Regions from separate parts of the Anaerobacillus sp. QJM3NY_32 genome, predicted to be linked through region 2. Evidence: a T-box and tRNA genes for the amino acid it is inferred to sense, from the RefSeq annotation. Region 2 holds a T-box; the other regions hold tRNA genes.
What was found. A T-box is a leader RNA that pairs with one kind of tRNA and senses whether it is charged. The one in region 2 lies ahead of tyrS (tyrosine--tRNA ligase), so its partner is inferred to be a tRNA-Tyr.
Positions count from the first base shown of each region.

Region 1: it encodes a tRNA-Tyr, which carries the amino acid that the T-box ahead of tyrS (tyrosine--tRNA ligase) is inferred to sense. The anticodon was not compared.
Region 3: it encodes a tRNA-Tyr, which carries the amino acid that the T-box ahead of tyrS (tyrosine--tRNA ligase) is inferred to sense. The anticodon was not compared.

Region 1 is NZ_CM149684.1:2,429,032-2,434,093, forward strand. Features, by position in the region: gene AC0VYH_RS12705 (ATP-binding protein) at 148-1,458, opposite strand; tRNA gene AC0VYH_RS12710 (tRNA-Arg) at 1,593-1,666, opposite strand; tRNA gene AC0VYH_RS12715 (tRNA-Gly) at 1,758-1,831, opposite strand; tRNA gene AC0VYH_RS12720 (tRNA-Gln) at 1,837-1,911, opposite strand; tRNA gene AC0VYH_RS12725 (tRNA-Tyr) at 1,916-2,000, opposite strand; tRNA gene AC0VYH_RS12730 (tRNA-Met) at 2,018-2,094, opposite strand; tRNA gene AC0VYH_RS12735 (tRNA-Arg) at 2,109-2,185, opposite strand; tRNA gene AC0VYH_RS12740 (tRNA-Leu) at 2,196-2,280, opposite strand; gene kynU (kynureninase) at 2,443-3,720, shown strand; gene AC0VYH_RS12750 (hypothetical protein) at 3,779-3,964, shown strand; gene AC0VYH_RS12755 (spore coat protein) at 3,976-4,260, shown strand; gene AC0VYH_RS12760 (alanine/glycine:cation symporter family protein) at 4,384-5,062, shown strand, end outside.
Region 2 is NZ_CM149684.1:3,114,379-3,119,440, reverse strand. Features, by position in the region: gene AC0VYH_RS16345 (transglycosylase domain-containing protein) at 1-1,976, opposite strand, end outside; T-box leader at 2,117-2,339, shown strand; gene tyrS (tyrosine--tRNA ligase) at 2,428-3,693, shown strand; gene rpsD (30S ribosomal protein S4) at 3,916-4,518, opposite strand; gene megL (methionine gamma-lyase) at 4,880-5,062, shown strand, end outside.
Region 3 is NZ_CM149684.1:169,143-174,204, forward strand. Features, by position in the region: rRNA gene AC0VYH_RS00940 (23S ribosomal RNA) at 1-1,738, shown strand, start outside; rRNA gene rrf (5S ribosomal RNA) at 1,995-2,111, shown strand; tRNA gene AC0VYH_RS00950 (tRNA-Asn) at 2,122-2,196, shown strand; tRNA gene AC0VYH_RS00955 (tRNA-Thr) at 2,201-2,276, shown strand; tRNA gene AC0VYH_RS00960 (tRNA-Glu) at 2,283-2,357, shown strand; tRNA gene AC0VYH_RS00965 (tRNA-Val) at 2,380-2,455, shown strand; tRNA gene AC0VYH_RS00970 (tRNA-Thr) at 2,533-2,608, shown strand; tRNA gene AC0VYH_RS00975 (tRNA-Tyr) at 2,619-2,703, shown strand; tRNA gene AC0VYH_RS00980 (tRNA-Lys) at 2,708-2,783, shown strand; tRNA gene AC0VYH_RS00985 (tRNA-Gly) at 2,787-2,861, shown strand; tRNA gene AC0VYH_RS00990 (tRNA-Gly) at 2,872-2,945, shown strand; tRNA gene AC0VYH_RS00995 (tRNA-Ala) at 2,949-3,024, shown strand; gene rocF (arginase) at 3,284-4,186, shown strand; gene AC0VYH_RS01005 (aspartyl-phosphate phosphatase Spo0E family protein) at 4,209-4,421, opposite strand; gene sigW (RNA polymerase sigma factor SigW) at 4,638-5,062, shown strand, end outside.

The DNA of each region.
Region 1 (5,062 bases), 690 kb from region 2:
AACACACCTAAAAAACTCATCAAAAGTGAATAAACAACTTCGAATAACAAGTATCGTTCGTCTTTTTCTAATTTTCAGCTATATTAGCTTATCCTATTGATTCTTGATTCGGGCACATTCGAGTAAAATCTTCGTTTCACTCGCCTTTCATTCCAATATGTGCTGATCTATCATAAGACGAGGTAGTTTCATTTCAAATGTAGACCCTCGCCCTTCTTCACTCTCAATTAATAACTCTCCTCCGTGTTGTTCTATAATCTTCAAACACACTGATAACCCAAGCCCAGTACCACTCTCTTTTGTTGTAAAAAATGGTTCCCCTAGTCGATCAATATCTTCTTTAGAAATACCGGCGCCATTGTCGGTAATCCTTACAGATATAAACATCTCTTGAACATCCATACTCACATGAAGATATTTCGATTTCTCCATTAGACTCATTGCTTCAATAGCGTTTTTCATGAGATTAATAAACACTTGCTTTATTTGATTAGGATCAGCAAAAACAACTGCTTCCTCATTCCCAAAATTCGTTTGTAATGTCACATCGTTCAATAGAGCATTAGACTCAATCAAGGTTGAGACCTGCTTTAATAAACCTTTCATTTCAACATTCGTAAATAATGTACTATGCGGCTTTGCTAGCGTTAGGAGTTCACTTAGCACTAATTCGATACGGGATATTTCTGAAAAGATTATTTCAAAATACGGCATAGTGGATTCCTTCTTCTCAAGCAGTTGAAGAAATCCTTTCACTGATGTTAGAGGATTCCGAACTTCATGAGCAATTCCAGCGGCAAGCTGTGCAGCTGATGCTAGCTTTTCAGATTTAACCGCAAGGGCTTCATTTGTTTTAAGTAACCGCTCTTCTGATTGCTTTCTAAAGGTTTTATCCTTAATCGTTCCTGTCATTCCTTCAAATCTTCCTTTAGAGCTATATTCATATTTAATAAAGACCTCACACCAGACGAACCCCCCGCCTTTTTTCTGAACCCTGAATTCAAATACGTTAGATTTTTCTGCGCCATCTTGGAATCGAGATAATTCTTTATGTATATTCAGCCGATCATCTGGATGTATATAAGATAAGCTGTATGTGCCTATTGATTCCTGAACGTCGTATCCAGTTAACTCACCCCACGCTTCATTCAACCAGATCCAACTACCATCTATTCCAGTTTGAAAAACAACTTCGTTTAAGCTGTTTATGACACTATTATAGTTTTCTGATAGTTTACGATATTTTTCCTCACTATCTTTTAATTTGGACAGAAGTATGACAGAGCGATCATAATAAGAAGAGAACCACCAAACAATTACCATAACTGAGATCGTAAAGAATATGTCCATTAACCAATTGATTTTAATTCCATTAACAGAATAAAGCCAATAATCCCATAATAAAATCGCTATTAAAAACGTTACAACAGATATAATTCTTCCTTTATATCGCTTCATTTCGTCACCATTTCCTAAGTGATTTATTAATTACTAGTTTATTGGAAATGGAGCGTATGTGCAAACACACATGTGCCATTAATAGGATAAAAAAACTCCTTGAATAAGTAATCTTATTCAAGGAGTTTTGGGTATGCGCCTTAGAGGATTCGAACCTCTGACCCACAGCTTAGAAGGCTGTTGCTCTATCCTACTGAGCTAAAGGCGCACGATATGAATGGTATTCCATCTCAACAAAAGTATACCATGATTAAAATCAGGTTGTGAAGTAGCTTTTAAAACTCTTCTACAATATGTAATGGAGCGGGTGATGGGGATCGAACCCACGACATCAGCTTGGAAGGCTGAGGTTTTACCACTAAACTACACCCGCAAAAATGGCTGGGCTAGCTGGATTCGAACCAACGCATGACGGAATCAAAATCCGTTGCCTTACCGCTTGGCTATAGCCCAATCATGGTGGAGGGGGACGGATTCGAACCGCCGAACCCTGAGGGAGCGGATTTACAGTCCGCCGCGTTTAGCCACTTCGCTACCCCTCCATGATGAAATTGTAATATGGTAGCGGCGGAGGGGATCGAACCCCCGACCTCACGGGTATGAACCGTACGCTCTAGCCAGCTGAGCTACACCGCCACTTAAATTATGTATGGTGCGCCCGAGAGAAGTCGAATCCCTAACCTTCTGATCCGTAGTCAGACGCTCTATCCAATTGAGCTACGGGCGCAAAAAATATATGGTGCGGGTGAAGGGACTTGAACCCCCACGTCGTAAGACACTAGATCCTAAGTCTAGCGCGTCTGCCAATTCCGCCACACCCGCATGTGCTGTGCATCAGCGACGTTTAATAATATACCATTGAATCATTTAAAATGTCAATCGTTATTCTAAAAAAATGTAGAAAGTTTCTTTTGCAAAGAGTGAAAGCGTTGACATGCTCTTCTCCCTCTCATACGATAAGTTGTAGAAAAGGAGCTGTTACATATGAGTTTATCACAGTCCATTACAGGCGCAAAAGAATTCGACAAGAAAGACCCTTTAGCCCATTTACGTGATAAGTTTTACTTAAATCCAAATACGCTATATTTGGATGGTAATTCACTTGGTCTTCTATCAAAGAATGCGGAAGCATCCCTTCTTCGATCTCTTGATGACTGGAAGCAACATGGAATTGATGGCTGGTCTGATGGAAAGCAGCCCTGGTTTTATATGGCAGAAAACATCGGTGAGATGACATCAACGCTAATCGGTTCACATGCTTCTGAAACAATTACTACCGGTTCAATTACAACTAACCTTCATCAGATGCTCGCTACTTTTTTTAAACCTTCAGGAAACAAAACAAAAATACTAGCCGATTCTTTAACATTTCCATCTGACATTTATGCTATTCAAAGTCAGCTTGAACTCCATGGGTTATCCCCAAAAACTAATCTAGTACAAGTTCCGAGCCGTGACGGAAGAACAATCCTGGAAGAAGATATCATTGAGGCCATCGATGAGACTATAGCCCTTATTCTCCTCCCTTCCGTACTTTACCGGAGCGGACAATTACTAAATATAGAAAAAATCACAAAAGCAGCCCATTCTAAAGGAGTAATCATTGGCTTTGACTTAGCTCATTCAATCGGAGCCATTCCACATAAACTTCACGACTGGAACGTTGACTTCGCGGTTTGGTGTACATACAAGTACTTAAATAGTGGCCCTGGTGGTGTTGGTGGACTTTTTGTGCACGAAAACCACCTTGGCAGACGACCCGGTCTTGCTGGATGGTTCAGTTCCAAGAAAGAAGTGCAATTCGATATGAGCCATACGCTTACTCATGCTGAAACCGCTGGCGCATTTCAAATAGGCACACCCCACATTTTTAGTATGGCTCCTTTAATAGGAGCTTTGGAATTGATGAACGAAGCTGGCATAGATGCGATTCGAGAAAAATCATTGTCTCTTACCAACTATTTAATGTGTCTTATTAAAGAAAATCTTGCTGAAGATGGTTTTACAATCACTAATCCATCAGAAGATGATCGACGGGGTGGGCATATTTGTCTCGAGCACGATGAAGCTGCTCGAATTTGCAAAGCGCTAAAACAAAAAGGCGTCATTCCAGATTTCCGCTCACCAAACGTCATTCGCCTTGCACCAATTGCTCTCTATTCATCATTTGAAGATGTTTATCATGTTGTCCAAATTCTAAAGAGTATTATGATTAAAAAAACGTATCAGCAGTTTTCTAACGAGCGAAATGTTATCGCTTAAGTGAGTATAATTTGGTTTTTCTCCATTCATACTATGTGAAATGAAGGAGGGAAACAGGATGACTCAGCTGAACGAACTTGAACTTCAAAACCTGCGTCACATGATCGGCGGACATGAAACACTCGCAAACAAACTTGATTCCTATGCCCAATCTTGTACTTGTCCGCAGCTTAAGCAAATGCTTCAAAAGGATGCACAAGACGCACGCAACACACAACAACAATTAATCGGCTTCTTAAGTTAAGGAGGGATTTTATGAATGAGAAAGACATGGTAAATGATTATTTATCCGTATTGAACAGCAGCTTAAGTAATTACGGGAGCGTCATTTCTCAAGCTGACAATCAACAACTTCGTCAGGCTCTTCAACAAATTAGAAATACTGATGAGCAGCGACAGTATAACCTTTATCAATACGCTAAACAAAAAGGGTATTATCAGCCAGCTGCCAAAGCCCAAACCAATGAAATTCAACAAGTTAAAAACCAACTAACAGCTCCGCAGCAACAACAGAATAATCAGCCTCCCCAGGTCCATTAATCCAGAGCCGGTGAAAACCGGCTCTGTGTCTTTATGCTCATTTTTTCATAATTTTGTAAATAGCGTTTCGGCCTCCCTTTATATGGATAATTAAATGAGTATTACCTATAAGGAGAGATTGATATGGACTATATTCTTAATGCAATAACTGAATTTTCCGCGTTCATCTGGGGTTATCCTATGATGATTTTACTCTTAGGCGGTGGATTATTTTTAACAATCCGCCTCGGCTTCTTTCAAATAATCTTTTTTCCCCACGCTTTAAAACATACCATCGGTAAAATTTTCAAAAAAGAAAAAGGTGATGGAACAATTTCTCCATTTCAAGCCTTTGCCTCCGCTCTCGCATCTACTGCAGGTGCTACAAACATTGTTGGGGTTCCTGTGGCAATCGCTTTTGGAGGACCTGGCGCTATTTTCTGGATGTGGATTGTCGCTATTATTGGAATGTCTACAAAATTCTCGGAAATTGTTCTTGGGATCAAATACCGAGAGGAAGACAAAAATGGCGTTTATGTTGGTGGCCCAATGTATTACATAAAAAAAGGCTTGGGATGGAAGTTCGCTTCATCTCTATTCGCTTTTGGACTGATGATTGAAATCATTCCAAGTGTCATGGTCCAAACCAACTCCATTTCAACACTCTCAGAAAGTTCTTTTGGATTACCGACTTGGGTAACAGGTGTCTTATTAATTATCCTTATATCAATTGTTGTATTCGGTGGAATACGTAGAATTGGTTCTGTAGCTGAGAAGATTGTTCCATTCATGGTACTTACATATATTGCAGGCGCTATCGGCG
Region 2 (5,062 bases):
TTAACTACATCACGCATCATATCGATTGATAGATAGGCAGTTTGAGGACTGAAAACATCCACTGGTTCTGGTTTTTGTTCGAAAATGGTGTTTCCATCGCGGTCAACTATTTTATCAATTAAATAAGCATCAACAAACTTTCCTCCATTAGCAAACGTGCCAAATGCGTTGGTATTCTCTTCGACACTTACTCCCCGTTGTAGCGCACCAATTGCCATTGAAGGATTGGTTCGATCATCAAGAGTCATTGTACTAAAGCCCATCTTCACCAAATAGTCGGTTGCGTCCACTGGGTTCATTTTATTATAGACTCGAACAGCTGGAACGTTATAAGACCTTTCCAACGCTTTACGTGCAGTTACAAGACCATGGTAGTTTGATGAATAGTTACCAGGATTATATCCATCTTGAATTGGTAAGTCTGGCACAATATAGCCAGGCTGAACTTTTCCCATTTCCATTGCCGGGGCATAGTCAAGCAATGGTTTCATTGTAGAACCGTTTGATCGATAGGCGTCTGTAGCATGGTTAAGTTCTTCTTGCGCGAAATCCCTTCCACCAACAAATGAAAGAATTTTTCCAGATTCATTTTCGATGAGGATACTACCTACTTGCATAGGAAATTCTTTATTTTCAAGCTCTCCAGTTTCAGGATTTTGCACGGAGAGGGTTTTAGCACTTTGGAAATAGCTTCCGTTTTCTAGCACTTTATCTCTTGCAGCATTCATAGATTCATAAATATCTTTGTCAATTGTAGTATAAATTTTATATCCATTTTTGCGAAGCTCTTTCTCTGCATTACTCATAAATTCAAGGAATACATCTGAATTTTCTTGAACTTCTTCCCATTTCAAATCCATTTTCTTGGCTATTTCCGTTGCAGATCTACCAGTAACGTTAGCATCATAAGTGATTTGATTGTAATAGTCTACACTCTTCGAAAGTTCCTTCCCGTCATATCCTTCTTCATTCGCGATCTGCTCGGCAAGAACTCGCTTCGCACGATCTTCAATCTCAAATGTAAGGTAAGGGTATTTTTCTACTGGCGAAGGCGAAGACTCAGCTAGATTTTTTTCAATATCGTATTCTAGCGCTTTGTTATACTCTTCTTCAGTGATTGTTTCTTCTTCATACATACGATATAGAACAAATTCCATCCGATCGATTCCAGCTGAAAGATCCTTCTTTACCTCACCCGAATTTGTAAAAGGGGTGTATGTATAAGGGTTTTTGGGAATACCTGCAATGAATGCAGCTTGAGGCAAATTTAAATCACTAGCATTTACACCAAATATGCCCTGTGAGGCTGCTTGTACGCCCGCAATATTATTACCGGAAGCATTTCGTCCATAAGGAACGATATTAAGGTATGCTTCTAGAATTTCTTCTTTATTAAAGAAATTTTCGAGTCGAAGAGCGAGTAGCATTTCTTTTGCTTTTCGTTCGAAAGAAACTTCTCTTGTTAGAATCTGGTTCTTAACTAACTGTTGTGTTAATGTACTACCACCGCTTCGATCATCTGAATTGGTGACTTCTTGAAGAACGGCACGTCCAATTGCTTTTGGAACAATACCATCGTGATCGAAGAAATATTCATCTTCTGTGGAAATAACTGCTTTTTGTAGAAGAGGAGAAACGTTTTTTAACTCAACCTCTTTTCGCTCAATATCAGAACGAAAGTTACCAAGAAGAACATCACCTGCAAAATATACCTCACTGGTTTCTTCATAGTTATAAACGTCTCTCTTCATCTCATCGTAAGAGCGAATCGGTTCATCTTTAACAAGTGATGCGAAATATCCTGCACCAACACCACCGGCGAAAATAGTGCCCATTAGACCTAGCACGATAAAAATAAGAAATAAATTCCAAGTCACTTTGTAGGCGATCCTGGACCCGGTTAAGATGTTATATTCTTGTAATCTATCAATGAACGCGTTCCACTTCTGCCTGATAGAAGAAAAAAGCTCTCGCATTCCTATACCCCCTCAAATTAATCCTGTTTATTATAGCATATGTCGTCGAGATTTGTATAAACTGGTAGGGATTTCTGTAGGCTTAGAATTGACATGATTTTACCTTTGTGATATTAATTTAATTAGTGTTTTTTAATGAACGACATGCCTTGATTGGACGAAGTAGCATTTTTCTCCCTTTTTCAGAGAGCTGATGTGCGGTGAGAATCAGCATAAAGGAAAATGTGAATTACCTCCATGAGCATCTAATGGGAAAGACAGTGTCTGTGTAGCATTAGACGGTTCAGACCGTTATTCTGACTGAGTGGGAGAAAGGTTACTTTCTTCAACAAGGGTGGTACCGCGATGAAACTCGTCCCTTTTCTGGGGCGGGTTTTTTTTGTTTTTTTGCCCATTTGGATTATTTTAGTGGTTTGCCAAAAGATATTATTAACGAAAGGAAGTCGATTACATGCACATATTAGAAGAATTAGAAGCAAGAGGACTTTTAAATCAAGTTACAGATAGAGAGGGCCTTGAAAAGGAACTTTCAGAAAACCGCATTGCTCTTTATTCTGGCTTTGATCCTACAGCTGATAGCCTTCATATTGGGCATCTTTTGCCTATTCTAGCCCTACGTAGATTTCAGTTAGCTGGCCACACGCCGATTGCGCTTGTTGGTGGAGCTACTGGGCTGATTGGTGACCCTAGTGGCCGTTCAAATGAACGTACGTTGAATTCAGAAGACATTGTAAAAGATTGGACGAATAAGTTACAGGGACAGCTTGCTCGCTTTTTGGATTTTGGAACAGATGCGAACTCTGCAAAAGCTGTAAACAACTACGACTGGATTGGGGAGCTAAATGTTATTCCATTCCTGCGTGATGTTGGAAAGAACTTTGGTTTGAACTATATGCTTGCGAAAGATTCTGTTACTTCACGTCTTGAAGCGGGAATTTCTTTTACAGAATTTACGTATATGATTCTTCAATCATATGATTTTCTTCAGCTTTACCGGAAAGAAAACTGTCGTCTTCAAATTGGAGGAAGTGACCAATGGGGGAACATTACAGCAGGTCTTGAACTGATTCGTAAAGAAGAAGGCAGCGAAGAGTCTTCAAAAGCCTATGGAGCAACATTCCCACTTGTTACGAAGAGTGATGGTTCTAAGTTCGGTAAATCTGAAGGTGGAGCGATTTGGCTTGATGCCGATAAAACCTCTCCTTACGAATTCTATCAGTTCTGGATTAACACAGATGATCGTGATGTTGTGAAATTTCTTCATTACTTTACATTTTTAAGTATTGAAGAAATTAAAGAGATTGAATCAAAACATATCGAAGCACCGGAAAAGAGAGAAGCTCATCGTACTCTTGCTGAAGAAGTGACAAAGCTTGTTCACGGAGAAGAAAAGCTTCAGCAGGCAATCAACATCTCGGAAGCGCTGTTCAGTGGTGACATTAAACAGCTAACAGCTGATGAAATCCGTTTAGGATTTAAGGATGTTCCTTCTTTCCATGTAGAAGATAATGAAAAGGGACTTATCGATCTTCTTGTAGAAGCTGGTATTTCTTCATCTAAGCGCCAGGCAAGAGAAGATGTTAAAAATGGAGCGGTGTATATCAACGGTGAACGGTGTCAGGAAATGGATAAAGTTATTTCAGAAAGCGACCAAATCGAAAATCAATACGTGATTATTCGTAGAGGGAAGAAGAAATATTTCCTTCTTACGTATTAATCATTTAGCTATTTTAACTAATACTGGTGATTCCCAATAACGGTTGGTTATCACAGAGAGTAAATGAGTAAAAAATCACCAGCGGTTATGAACAGCCAATCATTAAGAGGAAGACCCTCCCATTGAAAAGAGGAGGATCTTCCTCTTTTTTTTATATTTTTTGTACTAAGTAAATTTGGACATAAAAAACCCCGGAATAAGTTCCGGGGTTTTTGAAACAGCTTAACGAGAGTAGTACTCAACGATAAGAGCTTCAGTGATTTCAGCAGGAAGTTCAGAACGCTCAGGAAGACGAGAGAACGTACCTTCAAGCTTATCTGCATCGAAAGTAAGGTATTCTGGAACGAAATTGTTTACTTCGATAGCTTCTTTGATGATGTCAAGGTTGTTAGACTTCTCACGAACGCTGATCACTTGACCAGTCGCTACACGATAAGAAGGAATGTCAACGCGTTTGCCATCAACTGTGATGTGGCCGTGGTTAACTAGCTGACGAGCCTGACGGCGAGTGCGAGCTAGACCTAGACGATAAACAAGGTTATCAAGACGAGCTTCAAGAAGAATCATGAAGTTTTCACCATGAACACCTTTCATTTTGCCAGCATCATCGAAAAGACGTCGGAATTGACGCTCAGTCATGCCGTACATGTGACGAAGCTTTTGCTTCTCTTGAAGTTGAAGACCATATTCAGAAAGCTTTCTACGCTGGTTAGGTCCGTGTTGACCTGGAGCGTAAGGGCGCTTTTCCAATTCTTTACCTGTTCCACTTAGAGAAATACCAAGACGACGAGAAATTTTCCAACTTGGTCCTGTATAACGAGCCATAATTAGCTCCTCCTTTATACCATTATTATTGGTATAAAATAAAAACAGTGTCGTGATTCCGGTTTGTGCACATTGTGTTTTCACACGCCTTCACCTCGACAGCCGGAGGTTACGCGGCGTACCTATTAAAAGGAACACAATGAAATCACAGCCCGTCACGCTGCTGCCCATTCTTATTTTACACAAATGCTATTGTAACTCTTTCAGTATTAGATGTCAACTTTAGTAGAAATGAGATGGATAGATAGCACGTCGACATCATTTTTAGGATATAAGAAAGATAAATACCTCTTCACCTTATAATAGAAAGCGCTTACAATGGAAGTGTATCTAGCTATTTTTATAACAGGGGGTTATAACTTTGACAGGGAAGCATCGCTTTGAGACAAAAACAATTCATGATGGATATGAATCTAAATCGCATCACAACAGCCTGGCATCTCCTATTTATCAAACATCAACTTTTACATTTGAAACGGCTGAGGCTGGTGAACGAAGGTTTGCAGGTGAGGAACCTGGCTATATTTATTCAAGACTTGGAAAC
Region 3 (5,062 bases), 1.4 Mb from region 2:
CACCGAAGCTGTGGATTGTCTTACGACAATGGTAGGAGAGCGTTCTAAGGGCTGTGAAGTCAGACCGAAAGGACTGGTGGAGCGCTTAGAAGTGAGAATGCCGGTATGAGTAGCGAAAGACAAGTGAGAATCTTGTCCGTCGAAAGCCCAAGGTTTCCTGAGGAAGGCTCGTCCGCTCAGGGTTAGTCGGGACCTAAGCCGAGGCCGAAAGGCGTAGGCGATGGATAACAGGTTGATATTCCTGTACCACCTCCTTTCCGTTTGAACGACGGGGGGACGCAGAAAGATAGGGAGAGCGCGCTACTGGAAATGCGCGTCCAAGCGATTAGGCTGGTGAATAGGCAAATCCGTTCACCATGAAGGCTGAGTCGTGATGGCGAGGGAAATTTAGTACCGAAGTCCTTGATTCTACGCTGCCAAGAAAAGCCTCTAGTGAGGAAAAAGGTGCCCGTACCGCAAACCGACACAGGTAGGCGAGGAGAGAATCCTAAGACGATCGGGAGAACTCTCGTTAAGGAACTCGGCAAAATGACCCCGTAACTTCGGGAGAAGGGGTGCTTCCTCGGGTTTATAGCCCAGGGGAGCCGCAGTGAAAAGATCCAAGCGACTGTTTAGCAAAAACACAGGTCTCTGCAAAGCCGTAAGGCGAAGTATAGGGGCTGACACCTGCCCGGTGCTGGAAGGTTAAGAGGAGGGGTTATCCCTTACGGGAGAAGCTCTGAATCGAAGCCCCAGTAAACGGCGGCCGTAACTATAACGGTCCTAAGGTAGCGAAATTCCTTGTCGGGTAAGTTCCGACCCGCACGAAAGGTGCAACGACTTGGATACTGTCTCAACGAGAGACCCGGTGAAATTATAGTACCTGTGAAGATGCAGGTTACCCGCGACAGGACGGAAAGACCCCATGGAGCTTTACTGTAGCCTGATATTGGATTTTGGTACAGCTTGTACAGGATAGGTAGGAGCCATAGAAGTCGGACCGCCAGGTTCGATGGAGGCGTCGGTGGGATACTACCCTGGCTGTACTGACATTCTAACCCAGCACCGTGATCCGGTGCGGAGACAGTGTCAGGTGGGCAGTTTGACTGGGGCGGTCGCCTCCTAAAGTGTAACGGAGGCGCCCAAAGGTTCCCTCAGAATGGTTGGAAATCATTCGCAGAGTGTAAAGGCACAAGGGAGCTTGACTGCGAGACCTACAAGTCGAGCAGGGACGAAAGTCGGGCTTAGTGATCCGGTGGTTCCGCATGGAAGGGCCATCGCTCAACGGATAAAAGCTACCCTGGGGATAACAGGCTTATCTCCCCCAAGAGTCCACATCGACGGGGAGGTTTGGCACCTCGATGTCGGCTCATCGCATCCTGGGGCTGAAGTAGGTCCCAAGGGTTGGGCTGTTCGCCCATTAAAGCGGTACGCGAGCTGGGTTCAGAACGTCGTGAGACAGTTCGGTCCCTATCCGTCGCGGGCGCAGGAAATTTGAGAGGAGCTGTCCTTAGTACGAGAGGACCGGGATGGACACACCGCTGGTGTACCAGTTGTTCCGCCAGGAGCATAGCTGGGTAGCTACGTGTGGAAGGGATAAGTGCTGAAAGCATCTAAGCATGAAGCCCCCCTCGAGATGAGATTTCCCACAGCATGAAGCTGGTAAGATCCCTTAGAGATGATGAGGTAGATAGGTTCGGGGTGGAAGCGTGGCAACACGTGGAGCTGACGAATACTAATCGATCGAGGGCTTAACCTAAAAACGAAAAGTAAAGCAGGCTTGGTCACTTTCGTAGACCATTGGAGCTCTTGAACGTAAGGCGCTTTTCGCCTGAAGTGAAAGAGTGAAATGGGCAAGAATGTAGCCTGCGGAACTAGACATTGTTATTGGAAAACGTTGTGCGTGCTATCTAGTTTTCAAGGAATGAAAATTTTTCTTGATCTTTATAAAGAAATATAGTAAGATATATCTTGTCCTTGGTTAAACACTTTCTAGTGGAACAACCTTTGATTAGTCTGGTAATGATGGCGAAGAGGCCACACCCGTTCCCATGCCGAACACGGAAGTTAAGCTCTTCAGCGCCGATGGTAGTTGGGGGATCTCCCCCTGCAAGAGTAGGACGTTGCCAGGCTGACCAATATTCCACAGTAGCTCAGTGGTAGAGCAATCGGCTGTTAACCGATCGGTCGTAGGTTCGAATCCTACCTGTGGAGCCATTATGCTTCCATAGCTCAGCAGGTAGAGCACTTCCATGGTAAGGAAGGGGTCATCGGTTCGAATCCGGTTGGAAGCTCCAGGACATGGCCCGTTGGTCAAGCGGTTAAGACACCGCCCTTTCACGGCGGTAACACGGGTTCGAATCCCGTACGGGTCACCAATTTAATTTATCTATACTCTGTGGAGGATTAGCTCAGCTGGGAGAGCATCTGCCTTACAAGCAGAGGGTCGGCGGTTCGAGCCCGTCATCCTCCACCATTTTTCTTAATAATTGCTTTACCTTCAGGAGTACTCAGTAGAGTGCACTCTTTTTTATTTGTTAATACTATATATTTGCCGGCCTAGCTCAATTGGTAGAGCAACTGATTTGTAATCAGTAGGTTGGGGGTTCAAGTCCTCTGGCCGGCACCATTTTTCCAGTGGAGGGGTAGCGAAGTGGCTAAACGCGGCGGACTGTAAATCCGCTCCCTCAGGGTTCGGCGGTTCGAATCCGTCCCCCTCCACCAGTAAGAGCCATTAGCTCAGTTGGTAGAGCATCTGACTTTTAATCAGAGGGTCGAAGGTTCGAGTCCTTCATGGCTCACCATATGCGGAAGTAGTTCAGTGGTAGAACATCACCTTGCCAAGGTGGGGGTCGCGGGTTCGAATCCCGTCTTCCGCTCCAAACTTTATATGCGGGTGTAGTTTAGTGGTAAAACCTCAGCCTTCCAAGCTGATGTCGTGGGTTCGATCCCCATCACCCGCTCCAAATGGGGCCTTAGCTCAGCTGGGAGAGCGCCTGCCTTGCACGCAGGAGGTCAGCGGTTCGATCCCGCTAGGCTCCACCATTTTCCTTAAACAATGTTTAGGGTTTTTTTTATGTCATAAAATCATTTTGAAGTAGGAAACTTTTCTATTTCTAATGCGCCTTGCAGATGATATATGATTCAGATCCTCCACGGCCAGGCTACTGTTCCTTATATTTATCCGTAAAGAACATCAATTTACGTAATTGTATGAATATTTATTCGTATTTTATGTCAGGTTGAGTCATTTACTGGAATATGGGTAGAATAGAGCTAGACTAGGATACGAGGAGGCTACATAATGAATAATAAACTTTCGATTATAGGAGTACCAATGGATCTTGGCCAAATGAGACGCGGGGTAGACATGGGTCCAAGTGCGATCAGATATGCTGGAATTGTAGAACGGTTATCAAATTTGAATTACGATATTGAAGATCTTGGGGATATTGAAATAGGAAGGCCAGAAAAGCGTCCAGAAGAACAGGATCATCAACTTAAAAATTTGAAAGAAGTTGCTGATGCTAGCGAAAAGCTTTCAAATGTTGTAAATGAAGTGATTAATCGAAAGCGCTTTCCACTAGTGTTTGGTGGAGATCATAGTATTGCTATTGGCACTCTTGCCGGTGTAGCACGTAATTATGAAAATTTAGGCGTTATTTGGTACGATGCGCATGGTGATTTAAATAACTCCGAAACGTCACCATCAGGAAATATTCATGGAATGCCACTTGCAGTTAGTCTTGGTATTGGTGATGAGTCTTTAACTAGCATTTCAGGATATTCACCTAAAATTAAACCAGAAAACATTGTGATTATCGGAGCTCGTTCTCTTGATGATGGTGAGCGTAAACTGATTAAAGAAAAAGGTATTAAAGTATATACGATGCATGAAGTTGACCGTATGGGTATGACGCAAGTAATGGAAGAGGCTATCGAGTATGTATCGAAAGACACTGATGGGGTGCATTTAAGTCTTGACCTTGATGGACTTGATCCGCACGATGCTCCTGGAGTAGGTACACCAGTACTTGGAGGAATTAGCTATCGTGAGAGTCATCTTGCGATGGAAATGCTTGCAGAATCAAACATTTTAACTTCTGCAGAATTCGTTGAAGTGAATCCTATTTTAGACGAGAAAAATAAAACGGCTACTGTTGCCGTCGCTTTAATGGGATCTTTATTTGGGGAAAAATTAAAATAAACACAAAGGCAGCGACTTTATCTTAAGATAAAGCCGCTGTTTTTTTATTTCGACATTGATCATATTCGTTTAATAGATAGTCCAGATAAGTGCTAATTTCAATTATTTCGGAAGAACTAAGTGGTTTGTTCCTTGCTAATAAATTCATTTTATTGCGGGAAGCCTCAATTTCTTGAAGGAGATGATCTTTCTCGCTTTTTATTTGAAAGCTTATTTTTCGATTCAACCTTTCCATGAGCCGAACCACCCTCTCAATAATTTATAGCTTTATACCCTATATATTAAAAAAATAAACTATTTTCACTAGAAAATTATGTATTTTCATTAAAAACAGTAATTCAAACGTGATAGAATAAGGAAAGATTAGAAAATGTTTTTTTAGAAAAAGTGAAACTTTGTTTTTCCTGATACGTAACTATAATAGCCGCAGGAATCAGCGGGGGTTGAAAAAATGGATGCAATCGTAAAAAGAATCGTGTTGAAAGTAAGAAAAGGGGACCATAATGCATTTGGGGAGTTAGTAGAGCTCTATAAAGATCGAGTCTTTGCTTTGACATACCGAATGCTTGGTAACAGGCAGGAAGCTGAGGATGTGGCTCAAGAGGCATTCATTCGTGCTTATACGAACATTGATCGCTATCAGATTGATCGAAAATTCTCTACTTGGTTATATCGTATAGCCACGAACTTATCGATTGATCGTATGCGAAAGAAAAAGCCGGATTATTACCTCGATGCTGAAATTTCGGGAACGGAAGGTCTGACAATGTATTCTCAAGTGTCGACTGATGAACCATTACCTGATGATGAAGTTGTATCGTTAGAGGCACAGGATGGGATACATCAGGCTATTCTAAGTTTGCCAGCTAAGTATCG